One region of the Arthrobacter sp. Y3223065 genome, then DNA from elsewhere that is predicted to be linked to it. Evidence: riboswitches for the same ligand, from Rfam matches in the RefSeq annotation. Region 1 holds a riboswitch; each other region holds the start of a gene.
What was found. Region 1 has a riboswitch for S-adenosylmethionine ahead of AC5RUK_RS04960 (flavin reductase family protein). Riboswitches for the same ligand answer to the same signal wherever they lie in the genome.
Positions count from the first base shown of each region.

Region 1 (4,753 bases):
TCAGCAAAAGGGTGGTCAGGACCATCCCGCCCAGGTCGCGCGGCAGGGTGCCGTTGGTCAGGCCCCCCAGTCCGTCCAGGACCACGGCGACGACGGGCGTAGCCACCAGCGCCGCAGTGACCAACACGACCGCCGACCACAGCCGGCGGCCGTGTCCGGTCAAAGGGCGCCGGTGCTGTCCGGGAACCCCTGCATCAGCCAGAACGGCTGATTCACTCACTTGTAGCCGGCCTCGGCAAGTACCGCGGTAGCCTCGGCGTTGAGATCACCGTAGGCTTCGGCGTTCAACGGCATGCGGTTGAAGTCTCCGAAGGCAGCTATCACCGGCTCAGGTTTGACCGACGGGTTGACGGGAAACTCGTGGTTGGCGTCCACGAACGCGTTCTGTCCCGTGGTGGCCAGCCACTCAATGAGCCGCTGGGCCTCCGCCGCATTATCTGAATCAGCCACGACCCCGGCACCGGAAATGTTTACGTGCGCGCCCGCCCCCTCCTGGCTGGCCCAGAACAGGTCGACGGACAGATCGGGGTCCTTCTCCAGGGTGCGGGCCAGGTAGTAGTGGTTGTTGATTCCCACGTCGCAGGCCCCGGCGTCGATGGCTTCGAGCAGGAGGACGTCGTTGCTCATGATCTCCACGTCGTTGGCCACCCAACCCTGGACGATTTCCAGGGCCTTGGCCCGCCCGTGAAGATCGATGAGGCTGGCGACCAGGGACTGGGTGTAGGACGAGGTCGCATCGCGCATGCAGAGCCGGCCCTTCCACTGTGGATCGGCCAAGCCCGCGTAGCTGTCCTGCGCGTCAAATTCCGAGGGATCGACATTTTCCGGGTTGTAGGTGATGGTTCTGGCTCTCATGGCCAGTCCGAACCACTGCCCCTCGGGGTCGCGCAGGTCCTTCGGGACCGCCTCCTCCAGCTTTTCCGAGCGGATCGGCGCCAGCACGTCCTGACGCGCTGCATTCCAGAGGTTTCCGGCGTCCACGGTCATGAACACGTCAGCCGGGGTATCGCTTCCCTCAGCCTTAACCCGCTCAAGCAGCTCCGCGTCGTCACCGGTGATGAACTCAACGGAGATTCCGGTTTCATCGGTGAACTGGGCGAAAGCCCCCTCCAGGTCATAGTGCCGCGCGGAATAGATCTGCAGATCGGCGGGCGCTTTACCTATTCCCAATACGCCGCAGCCGGAGATGGCCAACATGGGCACGGCGAAGGCGACGCAGCCAGCAAGAAGCTTGGGTCGGTGCATAAAAGGTACTCCTGGAGGAAGCGGCGAGGCCGCGTGTAAAAAGGTGAGGCTAACCTAACCCGAAGGAGCACATTAAACAATTTGGAACGAAACGATCAGGTCATCGGCACCGCGCATCCCTCGTAGGAGACAGCCTCGCAAGGCGGTTCGGGGTGGGTACGGCGCATTGGTAGGCGCCGTTGCTTCGTCCAGATCGGAATGCTCCTGGGGCACGGGCAACGTGTGGCGGCACCCTCCCGCTGCTTCCGGGGCACCGCCGTCGTACGCTGGGAACCTGCCCAGCGAAGGGGGAACTACCAATGGACGACGCCGGATCCCGGCTCATTTTCGGGTGCATGGGTTTGGGCGGCGGCTGGGGGAGCGGGCCGCTGGAAGCGGCTGACGTTGCGGCCGCGCACGCGGCCGTCGCTGCGGCACTGGAGGCAGGGATCACGACGTTCGACCACGCCGACATCTACGCCCACGGCAAGGCCGAGGCTGCGTTCGGGCGGGTGCTGGCGGAACGTCCCGAGCTGCGCGATTCGATCAGGTTGCAGGGCAAATACGGTATCCGGCTGCCGATACCCGGCCTGGTCGGGCAATACGACTCCTCGCGCGAAGCCATCCTGGCCCGCACCGACGAAAGCCTGCGCCGGCTGCACACCGATCACCTGGACACGCTGCTGATCCACCGGCCGGATCCGCTGGCGCCGGCCGAAGAGATCGCCGCGGCGTTCAACGAGCTCCGGATGGCCGGGAAGGTCCGCCGTCTTGGTGTCTCGAACATGTCCGGCGACCAGATGCGCTGGCTGCAGTCGGCGCTGGATGAGCCGCTGGCGGTAAACCAGCTGGAAATGAGCCTGTACCGACGCGACTGGCTGGAGTCCGGCGTGCTGGTGAACCACCCGGACGGGACGGGCACCAACTTCCCGCACGGCACCTTGGAATACTGCGCCGCCAACGGGGTGGAACTGCAGGCCTGGGGCGCGCTGGCCCAGGGCCGCTACAGCGGGCGTGCGGCAGGCCTGGCCGGGGCGGCGGCCGGCGCGGGAACGCCCGCCGACGGGATCGCGCAGAATCACGTCCGGGCGGCAGAGGGGGCTGCGACAACGGATGCTTCCTCACGGGCGGACGCCTCACTCCCGGCGGATCATTCGGCCACTGCCCTGGTCACGGAACTTGCCCGGGACAAGGGCTGCCCGCCGGAAGCCGTGGTGCTGGGCTGGCTGCTGCGGCATCCCTCAGGCATCCGGCCGGTCGTCGGTACCAGCAGCCCGGACCGGATCCGGGCCTGTGCCCAGGCGGAGGCGGTCGGAACGGCGATGACCCGCCAGGAGTGGTACTCCCTGTGGGTGGCTGCCCGAGGCAGGCCTCTGCCCTAGCTGGCCGCTGCCGCCGTCGCGGTAACGTTCGTCCTAGACGAAGGCCGGCTGTTCCAGCCGGCGGAACCCGGAATCGTGGAAGACCAGGGGCTCGTGGGTGCCGTCGTGCGTGGACAGGCCGTGCACCTGCAGCAGCACGACGTGGTGGTCCCCGGCCGGGACCTCCTGGTGCACCGAGCAGTCCAGCCACAGCGCCGCGTCGTGCAGGAACAGCGCGCCGTCGTCTGTGCCGTGCAGGCCGAGGCCGGCAAAGCGGTCACCGTTCTTGGACGCGATCTGGCGGCAGACGCCGTCGTGCCCGGTGCCGAGCACCGAGACGCCGATCCGGTCGGCCCGGCGGACCACCGGCCAGGTCCGGGAGGTGTTTTGCACGGCGAACATCACCAGCGGCGGCTCGAGGGAGACGCCGACGGTGAACGAGGAGGCGACGATGCCCTGGGGCTCGCCGTCGACGATCGCGCATAGCGCCGCGATTCCTGAGGGGAAGCGGCCGAAGGCGGAGCGCAACGTGTTTGGTGTCAGGTCATTGTGTAGCGACATGGCGTCCTTGGGGCTTGGGCGCATCCGCTGCTGCCGAGCTGCTGCGGGAGGATACGCGTACTTGCCTGCCGACATACCCGGCGGGCCGAATCATCACCTGGAGCACCCCGCTACGGTAGAGGGTTGCCGGCCAACCAGCCAGGGCTGTGTAGTTGGCGCTCTTGATTCGTCTCCACGCTAAGAGCGGGGAAGGGCCTGGGTCAAACGCCGGTAACAGTTCGTCAAATGCCGCGGTTTACTCGAGGCTGCCCGACGGCTGTTGCCCCACTGCTACCGGGCGACGCCGTCCGGGCGCACGGTCTGTTGGCGGAACGGATGCGCCGGATAGACGCCCAGAAGGCGGATCTCCGTGGTGAAGAAGTCCAGTTCCTCGAAGGCGTGGACCATGGCCTGGTCGTCCGGGTGGCCTTCGACGTCCACCATGAACATGGTGGCGGCAAACTCGCCGCCCACCATGTAGCTCTCCAGCCGGGTCATGTTGATGCCGTTGGTGGCGAATCCGCCCAGCGCCTTGTACAGCGCCGACGGCACGTTCCGCACCCGGAAGACGAAGCTGGTCACGGCCGGACCGGGCAGCTCCTCGCGGGACGGGACCGGCCGGCGGTCGGCCAGCACCACGAACCGGGTGGTGTTCGTCGGATCGTCTTCGACCTTTTCCGCGAACACTTCCAGGCCGTAGAGCTCGGCGGCCATCGGCGGCGCCAGCGAGACCTTGGTCGGGTCGTTCCACTCCGCGACCTCGCGTGCGGAGCCGGCGGTGTCGCCGGCGATCACCGGAATCAGGCCGAGCCGGCGGATGAGTTTACGGCACTGGCCCAGCGCGTGGATGTGGCTGTGCACTTCGCGGGCCTGCTCCACCGTGGCCCCGCGTATGCCCAGCAGGCTGAAGCGGATGGGCAGGAAAAACTCTTCGACGATCTGCAGGGTGGTCTTGGGCAACAGCGCGTGGATGTCCGCCACCCGGCCGGCGATCGAATTGTCGATGGGAATCATGGCCAGTTCCGCCTCGCCGCCCGTGACGGCGGCGAAGGCGTCCTCGAAGCTGGCACAGGGCACCGCTTCCCAACCGGGGCGCACTTCCAGGCAGGCCATATGGGAGTTCGAGCCGGGTTCACCTTGGTACGCAATTGCTGGAGCCATGGGCGAAATTATCCCACCGGGGCCGGCCGTTGCTTCATTTCGGAGGTCCTGCCGGCGTCACAAAACAAGGCCGGCCCGCCAGCGGCTTAGTACAGATGGGATTCCTGGGTGATGCCGTAGGGCACGTCGTCGCTCAACTCCACGGTGAACTGTCCGGGGCCGGTGCGCGTGACCAAGATGCCGCAGTCGCCGTCGAGGGCCGCGATCTCTTGCAACTCTTCGACCGCGGCATTGAGAAGATCGTGCGCCTCGGAAGCCGTCTGTGCCGTCAAGGACTTGGTAGCCAAGGAAGTGGCCATGGTTCTGCCTTTCGTGGCCGGAGGTTTCCGCAGAGGAGAAAACGCGGGTTGGAAGCTTCCGGCCGGAACGAGCCTGCCATGCGGAACGGTGCATGGAAGTTTACATTCTGCCATCCCAATGGACATCAGATGAATTTTGGATGGGGCGTGGCGTTAGAACGGGTTCAG
Region 1 covers NZ_JBNHGC010000002.1:16,940-21,692, forward strand. The annotation lists gene AC5RUK_RS04945 (ABC transporter permease) at 1-220, opposite strand, end outside; gene AC5RUK_RS04950 (extracellular solute-binding protein) at 217-1,245, opposite strand; gene AC5RUK_RS04955 (aldo/keto reductase) at 1,545-2,606, shown strand; gene AC5RUK_RS04960 (flavin reductase family protein) at 2,640-3,146, opposite strand; SAM riboswitch class IV at 3,199-3,313, opposite strand; gene AC5RUK_RS04965 (prephenate dehydratase) at 3,417-4,286, opposite strand; gene AC5RUK_RS04970 (hypothetical protein) at 4,373-4,585, opposite strand; gene AC5RUK_RS04975 (amino acid ABC transporter ATP-binding protein) at 4,739-4,753, opposite strand, start outside.

Region 2 (4,753 bases), on a different contig from region 1:
AGGAGACCCATGGCAGACACCGGCAGGGAAGCGAAGCGGGCGGCCGGCAGGGCGAAGGACAAGACCGAGGACGCTGCCAATTCCAAGGTTTTCGAGCGGGTAGCGCGGTTTGGATACGTGGCCAGCGGCCTGCTGCACGTGCTGATTGGAGCAATCGCGCTCCGGCTCGCCTTCGGCGGAGGTGGCGAGGCGGACCAGACCGGGGCCGCCTCAAGCTTGGCACAGCGCCCGGGCGGAATGTTCCTGCTCTGGGCGGGCATGCTTGCCGCCGCGGCCTTGGCCTTGTGGCAGATTAGCGAAGCGGTGTTCGGCGGACGCGGCCGCCAGGCTAAGAAGAAATGGGGCTACCGGGCCAAGTGCGTGGGACTGGCCATCGCTTACACGGTGGTGGCGGTGTCGTTCGGCAGCTTCGCGCTGGGCTCCGGCGCCGACAGCAGCCAGAGCTCCCAGGATGCCAGCACCCGGCTGATGCAATGGCCCGGCGGTGTCGTTGTCCTGTTCCTGATTGGCGCTGTCATCATGGGCGCCGGCGTCTTCTACGTGTTCAAGGGCCTGAAGAAGAAGTTCCTGAGCGACCTTAAAAGGCTCCCCCGCGGCAGCACCGGCACCGCCGTGACGTGGCTCGGCGTCGTGGGCTATGTGGGCAAGGGGCTGGCACTGTTCGTGTTGGGGCTGCTGCTGGCGGTGGCCGCGGTGCAGCACGACCCGCAGGAGGTCAAGGGGCTGGACGGGGCGCTCAAGGCGCTGCGCGACCAGGCCTTTGGCCCGGCCGCCCTCGCCCTCGTCGCCGTTGGCCTGATTTGTTACGGCCTGTACATGGGCGCCCGGGCACGCTACGCCAAGATGTAGCGCGCCCGGGGCCTCTCGCGTGACCGGATCGCCGACCGTTGTTCAGCGGCGCCGGCGGTGGCAGCGCTGGCGGCGGCAGCGGCGGTGGCTCGTTGTGCGGCACTGGGATGGCCGGCCGCCGTCCCAGTGCCCGCATCGGCCCTACTCGGTGGAGACCGGCGTCAGCACGTCCTTGACCAGCGGATCCTCCGTGGTGTGCAGGTACTCCTCGAGCCGCGGATCCGAGAAGATCTCGATCAGTTTCTTGCTCTCCGCGCTGTCCTTGAACTGGGTGCCGATCACCAGGCGGGAGGCGAATGTCTTCGGGGCGGCAGGGAACAGGATGCCCTTGTCGCGGCCGATCTTGCCAGCGTCGAACTGGGAGACGTAGCCGATCGCGGCATCGACTGAGTCGAGCATCCGCGGCATCGCCAGCAGGTCGGCTTCCTTCAGCTCGAAGCCGCGCGGGTTGCCGGTAACGTCGCGGATCTTTGCTGTTCGCGGCTCCACCGCCGGATCCAGCTCCAGCAGTCCCTCGCGCTGCAGCAGCCACAGCGCCTGGCCCTGGTTGGCGGAGTCGTTGGGCAGCAGCAGCACGGCTCCGCGCGGCAGGTTTTCCACCGAGCCGTAGCGGGTTGAGTAGAGGCCGAAGCCCCACTGGTACAGCTCCACCGTCGGCGTCAGTTCCAACCCGTTGGCGTCGGCGGGCTGCTGCATGTACCACTGGTGCTCGAAGATGGTGGCGTGGAACTGCCCATCGGCCACCGCGCGGTTGGCCTGGACCGGATCCTGCAGGCCCACAGCCTCGATCTGAACGCCGTAGTCGGGGGCGATTTCCTCGGCGACGAACTTCAGGATCTTCTCCTCCCCCGCCATCGCCGGTTCAAAGTGGACTTTCAGCGGCGAGGTGACCTCGCTGCCGGATGCCGCGACAGCCGGCCGGGACTGCTGCTGCACCAGCAGCAGCCCCAGGACCAGTGCGACGACGGCGGCAAAGGCGGCAATGCTCCACGGCAGGGCTGTGGTCTGTTTGCGCAGGGTGAAGCCATGGTCGTGGCCGGACCCGGCGGAAGGGGTGCTCATGATGTGATGCTCCTGTTGATCAGTGGCTAGGGGCGCAGCAGCGCGCGGGAGATCCGGTCGCCGGCAAACTGCACCAGCTGCACCGTGATGATCAGGACAACGATGGTGGCCGCCATGACGTGGGTGTCGAACCGTTGGTAGCCGTAGGTGACGGCCAGATAGCCGATGCCGCCGGCGCCGATGGTCCCGGCAATGGCCGAGTATTCGATCATCGAAATGGTGTTGAGCGTGACCGCCGAAGTAAGGCCCGGCAGGGCCTCGCGCAGCTGCGTCTGCCGGATGATCTGCCCGGTGGAACTGCCTGTGACCAGCCCGACGGCCATGTTCTCGCGCGGCAGATCGTTGAGTGCGTTCTGCACCAGCCGGGCGAAGAACGGAATGCCGGCCAGTGTCATCGGGACCACGGCTGCCGCGATGCCGATGGTCGTTCCGGTTACCCACTTGGTCAGCGGGATGATGGCGGCCATCAGCACCAGGAACGGGAGCGAGCGGCCCATGTTGACGAGCCAGCTGAGCGTTCCGTGCAGGCGCGGCCGGGGGAACAGACCGCGGCTGTCCGTGTTGTACAGCAGCACGCCGGTGGCGCCGCCGACCAGGATCACCATGACCATAACGATGCCGACCATCGCCCAGGTCTCGCCGTAGGCCGGCAGCAGCAGCGCGGGCAGGTCCGCCCAGGGCGTGTCCAGCCCGACGGCGGCGGTTTCTGCGGGCCTCATGCGCGCACCTCGATTTTCTCGTTCCTTGCATATTCGTCCGCGTCCGTCGGCGGCGTTTCCGCCGCGGTATCGGCACGGTGGCGTGCCTCTGCGGTAAGGCCCAGTCCGGCCAAGTAGGCGCGGACCTCGGCCTCCGGGCGGCCGGCGAGACCGATTTCGAAGCGGCCCAGCACCGCTTCGCCATGGGCTTCCACCGAACCGCCGAGCAGCGCCACGCTCACGTCCAAGCCGGTGGACAGGCGGGTCATCCACTCCGGGTCCACCGGCCCGTGCCGGTACGAGACGGACAGCGCGTACTCGAAGGAGGCTGGCAGCGGGAGGGCGCGGATTGGCAGCAGTTGGCGGCCGGCGGCGGAGGCCGGATCGGCCACTAGGGCGCCGATCGGCCCGTATTCGGCGACGCGGCCGCCGGAGAGCACGGCCACCTGGTCGGCGACGCGGCGCACCACGTCCATCTCATGGGTGATCAGGATGACCGACAACCCCAGTTCGGTGCGCACGTCGTCCAGCAGGTCCAAGATCTGCTGGGTGGACTCCGGATCCAGGCCCGACGTCGATTCGTCGGAGAGCAAAATCCGGGGACGAAGTGCCAGCGCCCGGGCGATGCCGACCCGTTGCTTTTGGCCGCCGGACAGTTGGCCGGGGTAGGCGTTGGCCTTGTGCAGCAGGCCCACCCGGTCCAGCAGTTCGGCCACGCGGTCCTCCATCTGAGCGGGCACCACGCCGAGGTTGCGCAGCGGCAGCGCCACGTTCTCGGCCACCGTCATCCGGCGCAGCAGGGCCGAGTGTTGGAAGATCGTGCCGATGGCGCGGCGTTCGCCGCGCAATGCCTGCCCGGACAGGGCGGAGAGGTCGCGTCCGTCCACCAGCACCTGGCCGGAAGTCGGTTTCTCCAACAGGGAAATGCAGTGGGAGAGGGTAGTCTTGCCGGCGCCGGAAGGGCCGACGACGGCGGTGATCGCCCCCTGCTCGATGGTCAGGTCGATGCCCTTGAGCACCTCGACCGTCCCGTGTCGTGTGTCGTAGCTCTTGTGCAGATTGCGGATTTCAATCATTGCGGGCCGCCCGCGGCATAGCTTTTCATGCTGCTCCTGAAGGTCAGGGAGCCCCGGGCACAGCCGATCACGGCGCGCAGGCATGGTGCGGCCGGTTCCGGCCCGGCCCGGGTTCTCCATCGGTTCTGGCGTTAGCACCGTGCGGCAGTTGCCGAGGTTGCTGCGGCGTCATCGAGCCAGATCTCTCGGCCGCTCTGGATGGTTCTTGCCGACGGCGGTGCCCGCCCGCCCTTAAGGGCGGCGCACCGGCGTCGTTGTTTAGCTGGTTCTGCTGCTGCCTACGCTTAGTCGACCAGCGCGTTCTGCAGGCGGAAGCCGGCGGCGCGGTGGTTCTCCGGCAGCTTGTCGCCGCGGCCGAAGAGCTTGTTGCGCAGGGTCCCCGGCGCGTACTCCGTTGGGTAGGCGCCCAGCTTCTGCAGTTCCGGCACGACGTATTCCACGATGTCCTCGAAGGTGCCCGGGGTGATGGCGTAGGCCAGGTTGAACCCGTCCACGTCGGTCTCGTCGACCCACTCCACCAGCTTGGCGGCCACCTCCGCGCCGGAGCCGACGGTGATCGGGCCGAAGCCGCCGACGCCGACCCATTCGGCCAGCTGGCGGATGGTCCACGGCTTGCCGCTGTCGCCGGAAGCCTTCTGGAAGGTTTCCACCGAGGACTGGATGGCATTGGACTTCACGTTCCCGCCGATCACGTCGTCCGGGCCGTAGGTGGAGAGGTCAACGCCCATCCAGCCGGAGATCAGCGCCAGCGCGCCGTTGATGTCCGCGTAGGACTTGTAGTCCTCGAATTTGGCCTGCGCGGTGGCGGTGTCCGGTCCGGTCACCACGGTCTGCATCGCGTAGATGCGCACGTCGTAGCGGTCGCGGCCCGCCGCTTCCACGGCGTCGCGGATCTTCTTCACCGACGCCGCGAGCATCTCCTTGGTCGGGCAGGTCACGAACACCGCCTCGGCGTTCCCGGCGGCGAACTCGGTGCCGCGCTTGGAGGCCCCGGCCTGGAAGATGACCGGGGTGCGCTGCGGGCTCGGCTCGGTGATCGCGATGCCGGGAACCTTGAAGTACTTGCCC
Region 2 covers NZ_JBNHGC010000003.1:407,718-412,470, forward strand. The annotation lists gene AC5RUK_RS10485 (DUF1206 domain-containing protein) at 10-849, shown strand; gene AC5RUK_RS10490 (MetQ/NlpA family ABC transporter substrate-binding protein) at 991-1,911, opposite strand; gene AC5RUK_RS10495 (methionine ABC transporter permease) at 1,938-2,630, opposite strand; gene AC5RUK_RS10500 (methionine ABC transporter ATP-binding protein) at 2,627-3,685, opposite strand; SAM riboswitch class I at 3,799-3,890, opposite strand; gene AC5RUK_RS10505 (LLM class flavin-dependent oxidoreductase) at 3,970-4,753, opposite strand, start outside.
Region 2: another riboswitch for S-adenosylmethionine. It lies ahead of AC5RUK_RS10500 (methionine ABC transporter ATP-binding protein); the one in region 1 lies ahead of AC5RUK_RS04960 (flavin reductase family protein).

Region 3 (4,753 bases), on a different contig from region 1:
ACGACGTTGCTGGTCTTCTTGGTGAAGTCGATGCCGTGGTCGAAAAACTGGCCGAACAGGGCAAAGAAGCCGTTGTATGGCGGCGAGAGCCCAAAGTCGGTGGTGACATTCGGGATGTCGAGTGTCTCGCCTTCGGGCACGCAGTTCAGGGGCCGGCCCTCGGCGTCGCAGGGAACCGCGGTCGGGCCGTCGTTCACCGTCCGGTGCGCCTTGCCAGCCGCGGCGATCGCGGCCGGATTGCTGGAGGTTTGGTCCACAATGACGTTGCTGACGAAGCGCGGGTCCGCGTCCCGGATCATCGGAACGTTGACCGACTTGTACGACTGGCCCCCGGCGGTGGTCCGCCATTCCGGTTCTGCCAGTCGCGGGAAGGGCAGGCTGGCGGCGCCGAAGTGCCCTTGGTTGGGGACCAGGTTGTTATCGGACCCGTCCACGGTGCGCAGCCCGTAGGGCAGCAGCGGATTGGCTATCTGGTTGGGGCCGGGGCCGAGGAGCGGCTGGCCCGGCACGGGCTTGCCGTCGGCGTCTTCCTTGGTGGCGTGGTTCTCCGCGATCTTGATCTGCTTCAGGATGAACCTCATGTCCCCGGCATTGAGGGTCAGGCCCTGGCCTACCGGCGCTGCCATCGCCGCGGGGGCGAGGGCGGAGGGCAGTACGCCCGCGCCCAACACCAGCGCGGCGAGCCCTGCCGTAACTTTTTGGGGGAAGGATGGCTTCCCCTTGTGGGCACGTTCGGTGCCCCTCCTCGGTTGTGGATCGGTTGGTGCAGTAAACACGGTGACTCCCCCTAGTCGTGTGATGTGTGGCTGGCCACAGCATCCGATGAGGACCTTGGGGAAATCCTTGGAGGCTCCTTCTGGCTACTTGCGGGCAGGAAAAAACCCGCCCCATGCTCCGGGCCATCCACGTGGGAGGACGGGGACAAGGGGCGGGCTTTTCGCGGCCGGCGCGTCCGGCAAGGCCGCCGGGGCAGGCCATGCCGGCCCTCCGCCGTCGTTAGTGCAGGGTGGCTGAGCCGTTCGGCGAAGCCGCTCCGGGGAGCCTAGGCGGTCAGCTGCCGCTTGGAGGAGATCACGCCGGTGTCGAAGCCGGCCAGGTGCAGCCCGCCGTGGAAGCGGGCGTGCTCGATCTTCACGCAGCGGTCCATCACCACGTTCAGCCCGGCGGCCTCGGCCTTGGCCGCGACCTCCTCGTGCCAGGAACCCAGCTGAAGCCAGAGGGTCTTGGCGCCGACGGCCAGGGTTTCCTCCAGCACCGTGGGCAGGTCGTCGTGTTTGCGGAACACGTCCACCAGGTCCGGTACCTCGGGCAGGTCCGCCAGCGACTTGTAGACCGGCTGGCCGAGGATTTCTTTGGCCACCGGATTCACGAAGTAGACCTTGTACGGCGAGCTGGAGAGCAGATATGTCGAAACGAAGTAGCTGGCCCGGCTCGGCTTGTCGGAAGCGCCGACGATGGCGATGGACTTGGTGTTGCGCAGGATGTTCAGACGCTCCGCCGCGGACGGGCCGATCCAGGTGCGTTCTGGTGTCGCGGTCACTTGGCGGCTCCTTCTTCGGCTTCGATCAGTTCTTCCACGGACTCGACTACGCGCGTTCCGGGCTCTGTCCGGGCGGCACGCGCTGCCGGGATCGTGCAGGACTCGCCGGCATAGCTGGGCGAGGCGATCTCGGAGGTGTTGAACGCGTCGTCCTCATGGTCACGGCTGGGGCCGTGCTCGGCGTGTGCTTGCTGCGAGGCGGCCAGCGCCTGGTCCAGGTCCCAGAGAATATCGTCCACGTCTTCCAGGCCCACGGAGATGCGGATCAGGTCCTCGGGCACGCCGGCAGCCACCAGCTGGTCGGAGGTGAGCTGCTGGTGGGTGGTCGATCCCGGGTGCAGCACCAGGGTGCGGGCGTCGCCGATGTTGGCCAGGTGGCTGGCCAGCTGCAGCGATTCGATGAACTTCTGGCCCGCGGTGCGGCCGCCCTTGACGCCGAAGCTGAACACGGAGCCCACGCCCTTGGGCAGGTACTTCCGGCCCCGCTCGTAATGCGGGTGCGCGGGCAGGCCGGCGTAGCTGACCCAGGAGACGCGCTCGTCGGCATCCAGCCACTCGGCCACTGTGCGGGCGTTGGCCAGGTGTTCGTCCATCCGCTGGGCCAGCGTTTCCACGCCCTGCAGCAGCTGGAACGCGGACTGCGCGGAGAGCGACGGGCCGATGTCGCGCAGCTGCTCGGACCGGAGCTTGGTGAGGAAGCCGTACTCGCCGAAGTTGCCCCACCAGGACACGTTGCCGTAGCTGGGCACCGGTTCGGTCATCTGCGGGAACTTGCCGTTGCCCCAGTTGAAACGGCCGGATTCGACGACGACGCCGCCCAGGGTGGTGCCGTGGCCGCCGAGGAACTTGGTGGCCGAGTGGATCACGATGTCCGCGCCGTGCTCGATCGGGCGGATCAGGTAGGGCGTGCTCAAGGTGGCGTCCACGACCAGGGGGATCCCGGCGTCGTGCGCCACCGCGGCCAGGCCCGCCAAGTCAGCGATGTCGCCGGACGGGTTGGCCACGATCTCCGTGTAGACGGCCTTGGTGTTCTCCCCGATGGCTGCGGCGAAGTCGGCCGGGTCGTTGGAGTCGACGAACGTGGTCTCCACGCCGAACCGGCGCAGCGTCACGTCCAGCTGGGTGATGGTGCCGCCGTAGAGCTTGGACGAGGCCACGATGTGGTCCCCCGCCCCGGCCAGGGCCGCGAAGGTGATGAACTCGGCGGCCATGCCCGACGACGTGGCCACCGCGCCGATGCCGCCCTCGAGCGAGGCGATGCGCTCCTCGAACGCGGCGACCGTGGGGTTGCCGATGCGGGAGTAGATGTTGCCGTACTTCTGCAGCGCGAAAAGGTTGGCGGCGTCGTCGGTGTCTTTGAACACGAACGAGGTGCTCTGGTAGATCGGTACGGCCCGCGCCCCGTGCTCGGCGTCGGGCGTGCCGCCGGCGTGCAGGGCACGGGTGCGGAAACCGAATGTGCGTTCAGCCATCAGGCGGTTGCTCCTTCAAAACTTGGGTTCCCGGACAATGACGGTCCTGGCGGCGCCGCGCGGGCGTCGTCCGGATCAAAGATTGCTTGCGCTCTCTCCATCGCTTCTGGCGGTAGCACCTTTCCGGTGGCGTCCGGATGGTTGCTGCGGTGTCAAAGAGCCAGATCTCTCAACCGCTCGGGATGGTCGCGTCCATTCTCGCAACCAACCGCCGCGGCACCAAAAAATGTTGAGCCGCGTTGCGTCCGCCTAGCCTGCCGGTTGCGCCGACCTCCCGGCAAAGGTCCGCCTAGTTCCCGTAGATTGGGTCTATGGCTGAGCTCTCGGCGTTGCAGCGCCTCGCACAGGAACACGGTGTCGGCACTACCTTCCGCGGTTGGGACGGCGGCGAGAAAGAAGTCGGACCGGCAACCCTGGTTGCCGTCCTCACCGCGCTGGACGTCCCCTGCGCAACCGACGACGATGTCGCCGCATCCCTCCGTGCTGCCGAGCTCGAGCCGTTGCAGCGCACGCTGCCGCCCGCCGTCGTCCTTCGCCAAGGCACCGCCACCGAGGTTCCAGTCAATGTCGGCGCGGGCCTCCGCCCGCGGGCCAGGGTCCTGTTGGAGGACGGGTCTTCGCGCGACGTCGAGGTGGTGTCCGGCAGGTCTGGCGCCGAAGGTGATCCGGGCGGACGTTTCGCGGCGGTTGTGCCGGCCGACCTCCCGCTGGGCTGGCACACGCTGGAGGTCGCGGAACTGTCGGAAGCGACGGCGACCCGAACCGGCGCGGCCGCGGAACCATCCGGCAGCTTGGCACAGTGCGCGCTGGTGGTCACCCCGCGACGGCTCACCACCGCCGACAAGCTTCCCCGGACCTGGGGCCTGATGGCACAGCTGTACTCGGTGCGCTCGCGGTCCTCTTGGGGCATCGGTGATCTCGCGGACCTTGCCAGCCTCGCCGAGACGGCTGCCGCCAAGGGCGCCGGCTTCGTCCTGATCAACCCGCTGCACGCGGCACAACCCATGCCGCCGGTGGAGCCCTCGCCCTACCTGCCCGCAACGCGCCGGTTCGTCAATCCGCTGTACCTGCGGATTGAGGACGTGCCGGAATCCCGGGACATCCCGCTGGCCAACAACTTCCACGAGGCAAACCTGGACACCGGCATTCTGGACCGTGACCCCATTTTTGCGGCCAAGCTGCAGGCCCTGGAAGCGGTCTTTGCGGTGCCCCGATCCGCCGAACGGCAGCAGCGCTTCGAGGCCTTCCGCAGTCACGAGGGCGAGGGCCTGGAGCGTTTTGCCCTGTGGTGCGCGCTCGCCGAAACCCTTCCGCCAGGCGCTCCCGAGTGGTTGGATCCTGCGTTCATCGAGTCGCAGCGCAGCGCACTGAAGGACCGCATCGAGTTCCACCAGTGGCTGCAGTGGCTGTGCGACGAGCAACTCGAGGCGGCGCAACGCCGCGCCGTCGAAGCGGGAATGAACATCGGGGTAATGCATGACCTCGCGGTCGGCGTCCATCCGACCGGCGCCGATGCCTGGACGTTGCACGACGTCCTGGCCCCCGGAATCTCGGTGGGCGCGCCGCCGGACATGTTCAACCAGCAGGGCCAGAACTGGTCCCAGCCGCCGTGGCACCCGCGCCGCTTGGCGGAATCCGGCTATGCCGCCTACCGGGACATGCTGCGGACCATTCTGCGGCACGCCGGCGGCATCCGGGTGGACCATATCCTCGGCCTGTTCCGGCTGTGGTGGATCCCCGT
Region 3 covers NZ_JBNHGC010000003.1:429,379-434,131, reverse strand. The annotation lists gene AC5RUK_RS10590 (Ig-like domain-containing protein) at 1-776, opposite strand, end outside; gene AC5RUK_RS10585 (CoA-binding protein) at 1,043-1,540, opposite strand; gene AC5RUK_RS10580 (O-acetylhomoserine aminocarboxypropyltransferase/cysteine synthase family protein) at 1,537-3,012, opposite strand; SAM riboswitch class I at 3,107-3,201, opposite strand; gene malQ (4-alpha-glucanotransferase) at 3,324-4,753, shown strand, end outside.
Region 3: another riboswitch for S-adenosylmethionine. It lies ahead of AC5RUK_RS10580 (O-acetylhomoserine aminocarboxypropyltransferase/cysteine synthase family protein); the one in region 1 lies ahead of AC5RUK_RS04960 (flavin reductase family protein).

Region 4 (4,753 bases), on a different contig from region 1:
CTGTGCGGCAGCCCTGATGGCGAAGGTGAATTCCTCGAACTCTTCGTCCGTCATCCAGAGGGCGGTCTGCCGGTAACCGGCCCCGTCGCGCAGGAAATCCGGATTCTCCCGGGCGATGTACTGGTCGAAGGCCTCCAGCAGCCCGGCCGTGAAGGCCATGAAGCCGCGCCGGTGATCCTCGGCGGTCATGGAGGCCAGATCGTCCTCGGCCACTGAACTCTTGGCCACATCCAGCCGGAAGGTGCGTTCGGTGGTGCCGCGTACCGGCCTTTCCTGGGCAACCGCCAGCACGCCGGCCTTGGAGAGCGTGCCGATGTGCCGGTAAAGCGTGGCCGTGGGGATGTCGGGGAGTTCGGCGGAGATCTCCGCCGTGGTCAGCTCGCGGTTGCCCAGCAGCGTCTGCACAATTCGCAGGCGTACCGGGTGCAGGATCAGGTCGGCGCTCGCTGAGGAGGACATGGCTCTACATTCTCACAGTTGACATTGTTTCCACAACTGATAATAATCGTACTGTCCGGCTACCGAAGCCGGGCTCGAACGGCCAAGACACGAGCAATAAACGACCCGAAGGGAGGCGCAGTGGCGGCGATAGTGGTGGAGAACAAGGAGGAGGTTCTGCTGGAGTTGGACCGGTTTGAAAAGGTTGCGGGGCTGCTCGGCGACCAAAGTTTCCCGCTGTCTGCGGTGACCTCAGTCCGGGTGCTCGCGGACGCGTTCGACGGCGTCCGCGGCCTGCGGGCTCCCGGGCTTGCAATCCCGAGACGGACTCGGGTGGGAACGTGGCGCGGCCGAGGCAAGACCCTCGCCGTCGCCCGCCGCGGCACCCCGGCAGTGCAGCTTGACCTGGACGGGCAAAAGTACGCCCGAGTCGTTGTGTCGCTTCCCGATGCGGAGGACGTTGCGGCCCGAATCCGTGCCGCCGCCGGCCTGCCCGCCGGGCAATCGGTCACGGAAGAAGAGGTCCGCTTCCCCTCCGGGACCGTGCAGTTGGCGGGAACCTGGGCCGAGCCGGCAGGAACGGTCCGTGCCGTGGCGCTGATCCTGCCCGGTTCGGGACCGATCGACCGCAATGCCAACCATAAACGGATGCCGTTGGGCATCAGCCGTGACCTGGCAAACGCGCTGGCCAACCACGGGATCGCTTCGCTGCGCTACGACAAGCGCGGCACCGGCGCCTCGGATGGAACCTTCTGGACGGCCGGTTTCCGTCAGAACAGCGACGACGCCGCTGCCGCCCTGCGATGGATGGTCACGCAAAAGACAGGGGACCTGCCGGTGTTCCTGGTCGGCCACAGCGAAGGCAGCTACCACGCAGCGGCCGTGGCGGCAGATCCCGGCACGCGGGTGGACGGTGCGGTGCTGCTTTCGGCCTCGGCACAGACCGGCTTTGAGACAGGCAGGTGGCAGACAGCCCAGATCAGCGACTCGCTGCCCGCATTCCCGCGCTTGCTGCTGAAGCTCTTCCGCCAGGACCTGGTCAAGATCCAGGCGAAGTCGGTGGAAAAACTTCGGACCACCACCGAGGACGTGGTGCGCATGCAGGGCCGTAAAATCAACGCGCTCTGGCATCGCGAGTTCATTGACTTCGACCCCGTTCCGTACCTGGGGCGCTTGCAGCTGCCGGTGCTGGCCATCACGGGTGCCAAGGACGTGCAGGTGGACCCGGCAGACCTGGACATCATCGCGGCCACCGTTCCCGGCCCGGTGACCACGCGGAAGATCGACGACCTGTCGCATCTGCTGCGCCGCGACCCGAAGGCTCCGACCCTCTCCGACTACAAGCGCCAGATCCGCGAGCCTGTGGACGCCGAGCTGCTGGAGCTGGTGGGACGTTGGATCTCCGAGCAGGCCGGCACCGCTTCCGGGGCGTCCGGCGCGGCCGGAACTTCTGCCCCCGGGCAGCTGGCTCGTTAGTCACTGAGTGCACGGAGGGCCCCAGAGCTGCCGGATGGCCTTGGAGCCGCCCGAGATGGGGTTATCTGCCTCTCGGTGAGGCGGCAGTGCGCGGGCGGTTCCGGTGCAGAAGAGTCGCGGGTAGGGTCGAGCCATGGCACACCAGAATGACCCTGAAGTCGTCCGGCGGCTGCTGGAAACCCCTGGCCGCTGGGCCGTCGTCGGCCTATCCACGAACCCGCACCGGGTGGCCATGCGCATCTCCCGGTACCTGATGGACCAACTGGACATGGAAGTCATTCCCGTCAACCTGAAAGGCGACGACGTCCTGGGCCTGACCGGTTACCAAAAGCTCGCGGACATTCCCGGCGAGATCGACGTGGTGGACTGCTTCGTGAACTCGCAGAAGGTCGGACCGGTGGTGGACCAGGCCATCGAAGTCGGTGCCAAAGCGGTGTGGCTCCAGCTGGGCGTGGTCGACGAAGCCGCCGCGGACCGGGCCAAGGCGGCCGGCCTGGACGTAGTCATGGATACCTGCCCGGCAATAGAGGCCCCGCGCTTCGGCCTCTAGCCCGCGGCGTCCGTCCGGCAGCCCTCAACATTCCGCCCGCCGGGCATCGCCGCCGTCACATGATGAGGCGCCCGTAACATTACGCCCCGGGACGTCACGGCCTGTCACGTGCTTCCCGGCGCCGGATCGGACCCGGCATACTCAACTCCGAGATCAAGAGTCCCAACGACAAGCTCTGGCTGGTTGGGCGGCAACCCTCTCCCGTAGCGGGGTGCCCCAGATGAGGATCCGGCCGCGCACAACACCGTGCCCGGCAAGTACGGCCCCCGCCAAGCTGCGTCCCCAACCGTGATGGTTGCTGCGCCGCCGGCAGGCGGGAGCCCCGCCTTGAGGAGCGAACATGACCGCCGTCGTGACAGAAATCAACCCGCAAACCGACCGATCTCCGTGGGCCGGGCAGGCTACCGCCGAAGAACTGGCCCACTGGCAGCAGATAGCCGAAGGCGTTGCCGCCGCACTGGCGCCGGACGTGCTGGAGCGCGACCGCCGCAATGCCGAACCGCACGCCGAGGTGGAGCTGCTGCGCAACTCCGGGCTGCTCAACCTGATCATCCCGGCCGAATGGGGCGGCGAGGGCGGGCACTGGGAAAGCGCGCTGCACGCCGTGCGCATCCTTGCCCGCACCGACGCGTCGATCGCGCAAATTCTCGGCTACCACTACGCGAACCTGGGCGCCGTCGTCTTCTATGGTGATGTGCAGATCCAGGAACGCCTGCTCCGCCGCTCCGCGCTGGGCCGCTGGTCCTGGGGTGACTCCGTGAACCCCGTGGACCCGAATCTGGAACTGATTCCCGACGGCGACGGCTACCGGCTGAATGGCATCAAGCACTTCTCCGCCGGCGCTTCCGTCGGTGACGCCATCCTGGTCAACGCCGTGATCGCGGCCGGACCGGAGCAGGGCAAGTTCCTGGCCCTCGCGCTGGAGCATGACCGGACGGGGATCGGATACCTCGGGGACTGGGATGCGCTCGGCCAGCGCCTCTCGGCCAGTGGTTCGGTGAAGTACGACGGCGTGCAGGTCACCGCCGCGGACATCATCGGCGAGGTAGGGGACGAGCCTTTCTCCACACTCGTCACCCCGTACATCCAGCTGGCCTTCGGCAACCTCTACCTGGGCATCGCGCAGGGGGCGCTGGACCGCGGACGCCGGATCACGCTGGCGCGCAGGAACTCCTGGTTCCTCAGCACGAAGGAGACCTATGCCCAGGATCCGCTGACCCAGCGGGTCTACGGCGAGCTGGCTTCGCGGGTTGCCGCGGTGGAAGCCCTGGCAGATCGGACGAATGCAAGGTTCGACGCGGTCATCGCCGTCGGCGCGCAGCTGACCGCGGAATCCCGGGCGGACATCGCGATCAAGATCGCGCGGCTCAAGGTCGTGTCCACCGAGGTGGGTGTCGACGTGGCGAACCGTATCTTCGAGACTACCGGCTCGTCCTCCGCGAAATCCGAGGTTGGGCTGGACATTTTCTGGCGCAACATCCGCACGCACACGCTGCACGACCCGGTCGACTACAAGAAGGTCGAGGTCGGCGCCAACTACCTGCTCGGCGACGTCCAGCCGATTTCGCTCTACACCTGAGCCGCGCCTAACGCTGCCATTCCGTTACTGCCCGCTTACGGCGGGCCCATCACGATTGCCCGCCGACCGCGGGCCCGATCACGATTGCCCGCCGACCGCAGGCCCCATCACTCCGCCCTCGTGACAGAACCTCCAGGAGAACCAGCATGACTGAAACTATTGACGACATCGCCACGGCCTTCGACGCCGCAGCCGCCAAGTACCGTCCGATCTTCGCGCGCATCGCCGCCGGGGCGTTGAGCCGCGAGCTCACCCGGGAGCTGCCGTATGAACAGATCGGCTGGCTGAAGGAAGCCGGCTTCGGCGCCGCCCGGATTCCGGCCGAGTTCGGAGGCGACGGGCTGGACTGGGAAGAGTTCACCCAACTCCTGATCGAGCTGGGCACCGCAGACAGCAATATTCCGCAGGCGCTGCGATCGCACATTGCCTTGGTGGAGGAGAACCTATACCACCACGGCCGCACCTCGGACCGAAGCGCCTGGCTGCGGCGCTTCGCCTCCGGCGAGCTGGCCGGCAACGCCTGGACCGAACCGGGTGCCGGCGGAACCGCCACCGTGCTGTCCGAGTCCGGCGGCAGGCTGCTGCTGAACGGCCGCAAGTTCTACACCACCGGCACCATCTTCGCCGACTGGATCGATGTCACCGCCAAGCGCCAGGACGGCTCCGATGTCTCGGTGATCATCTCCACCAAGACGCCGGGCGTGGAAACC
Region 4 covers NZ_JBNHGC010000003.1:415,499-420,251, reverse strand. The annotation lists gene AC5RUK_RS10535 (helix-turn-helix domain-containing protein) at 1-459, opposite strand, end outside; gene AC5RUK_RS10530 (alpha/beta hydrolase) at 580-1,914, shown strand; gene AC5RUK_RS10525 (CoA-binding protein) at 2,048-2,464, shown strand; SAM riboswitch class IV at 2,616-2,730, shown strand; gene AC5RUK_RS10520 (acyl-CoA dehydrogenase family protein) at 2,805-4,043, shown strand; gene AC5RUK_RS10515 (acyl-CoA dehydrogenase family protein) at 4,190-4,753, shown strand, end outside.
Region 4: another riboswitch for S-adenosylmethionine. It lies ahead of AC5RUK_RS10520 (acyl-CoA dehydrogenase family protein); the one in region 1 lies ahead of AC5RUK_RS04960 (flavin reductase family protein).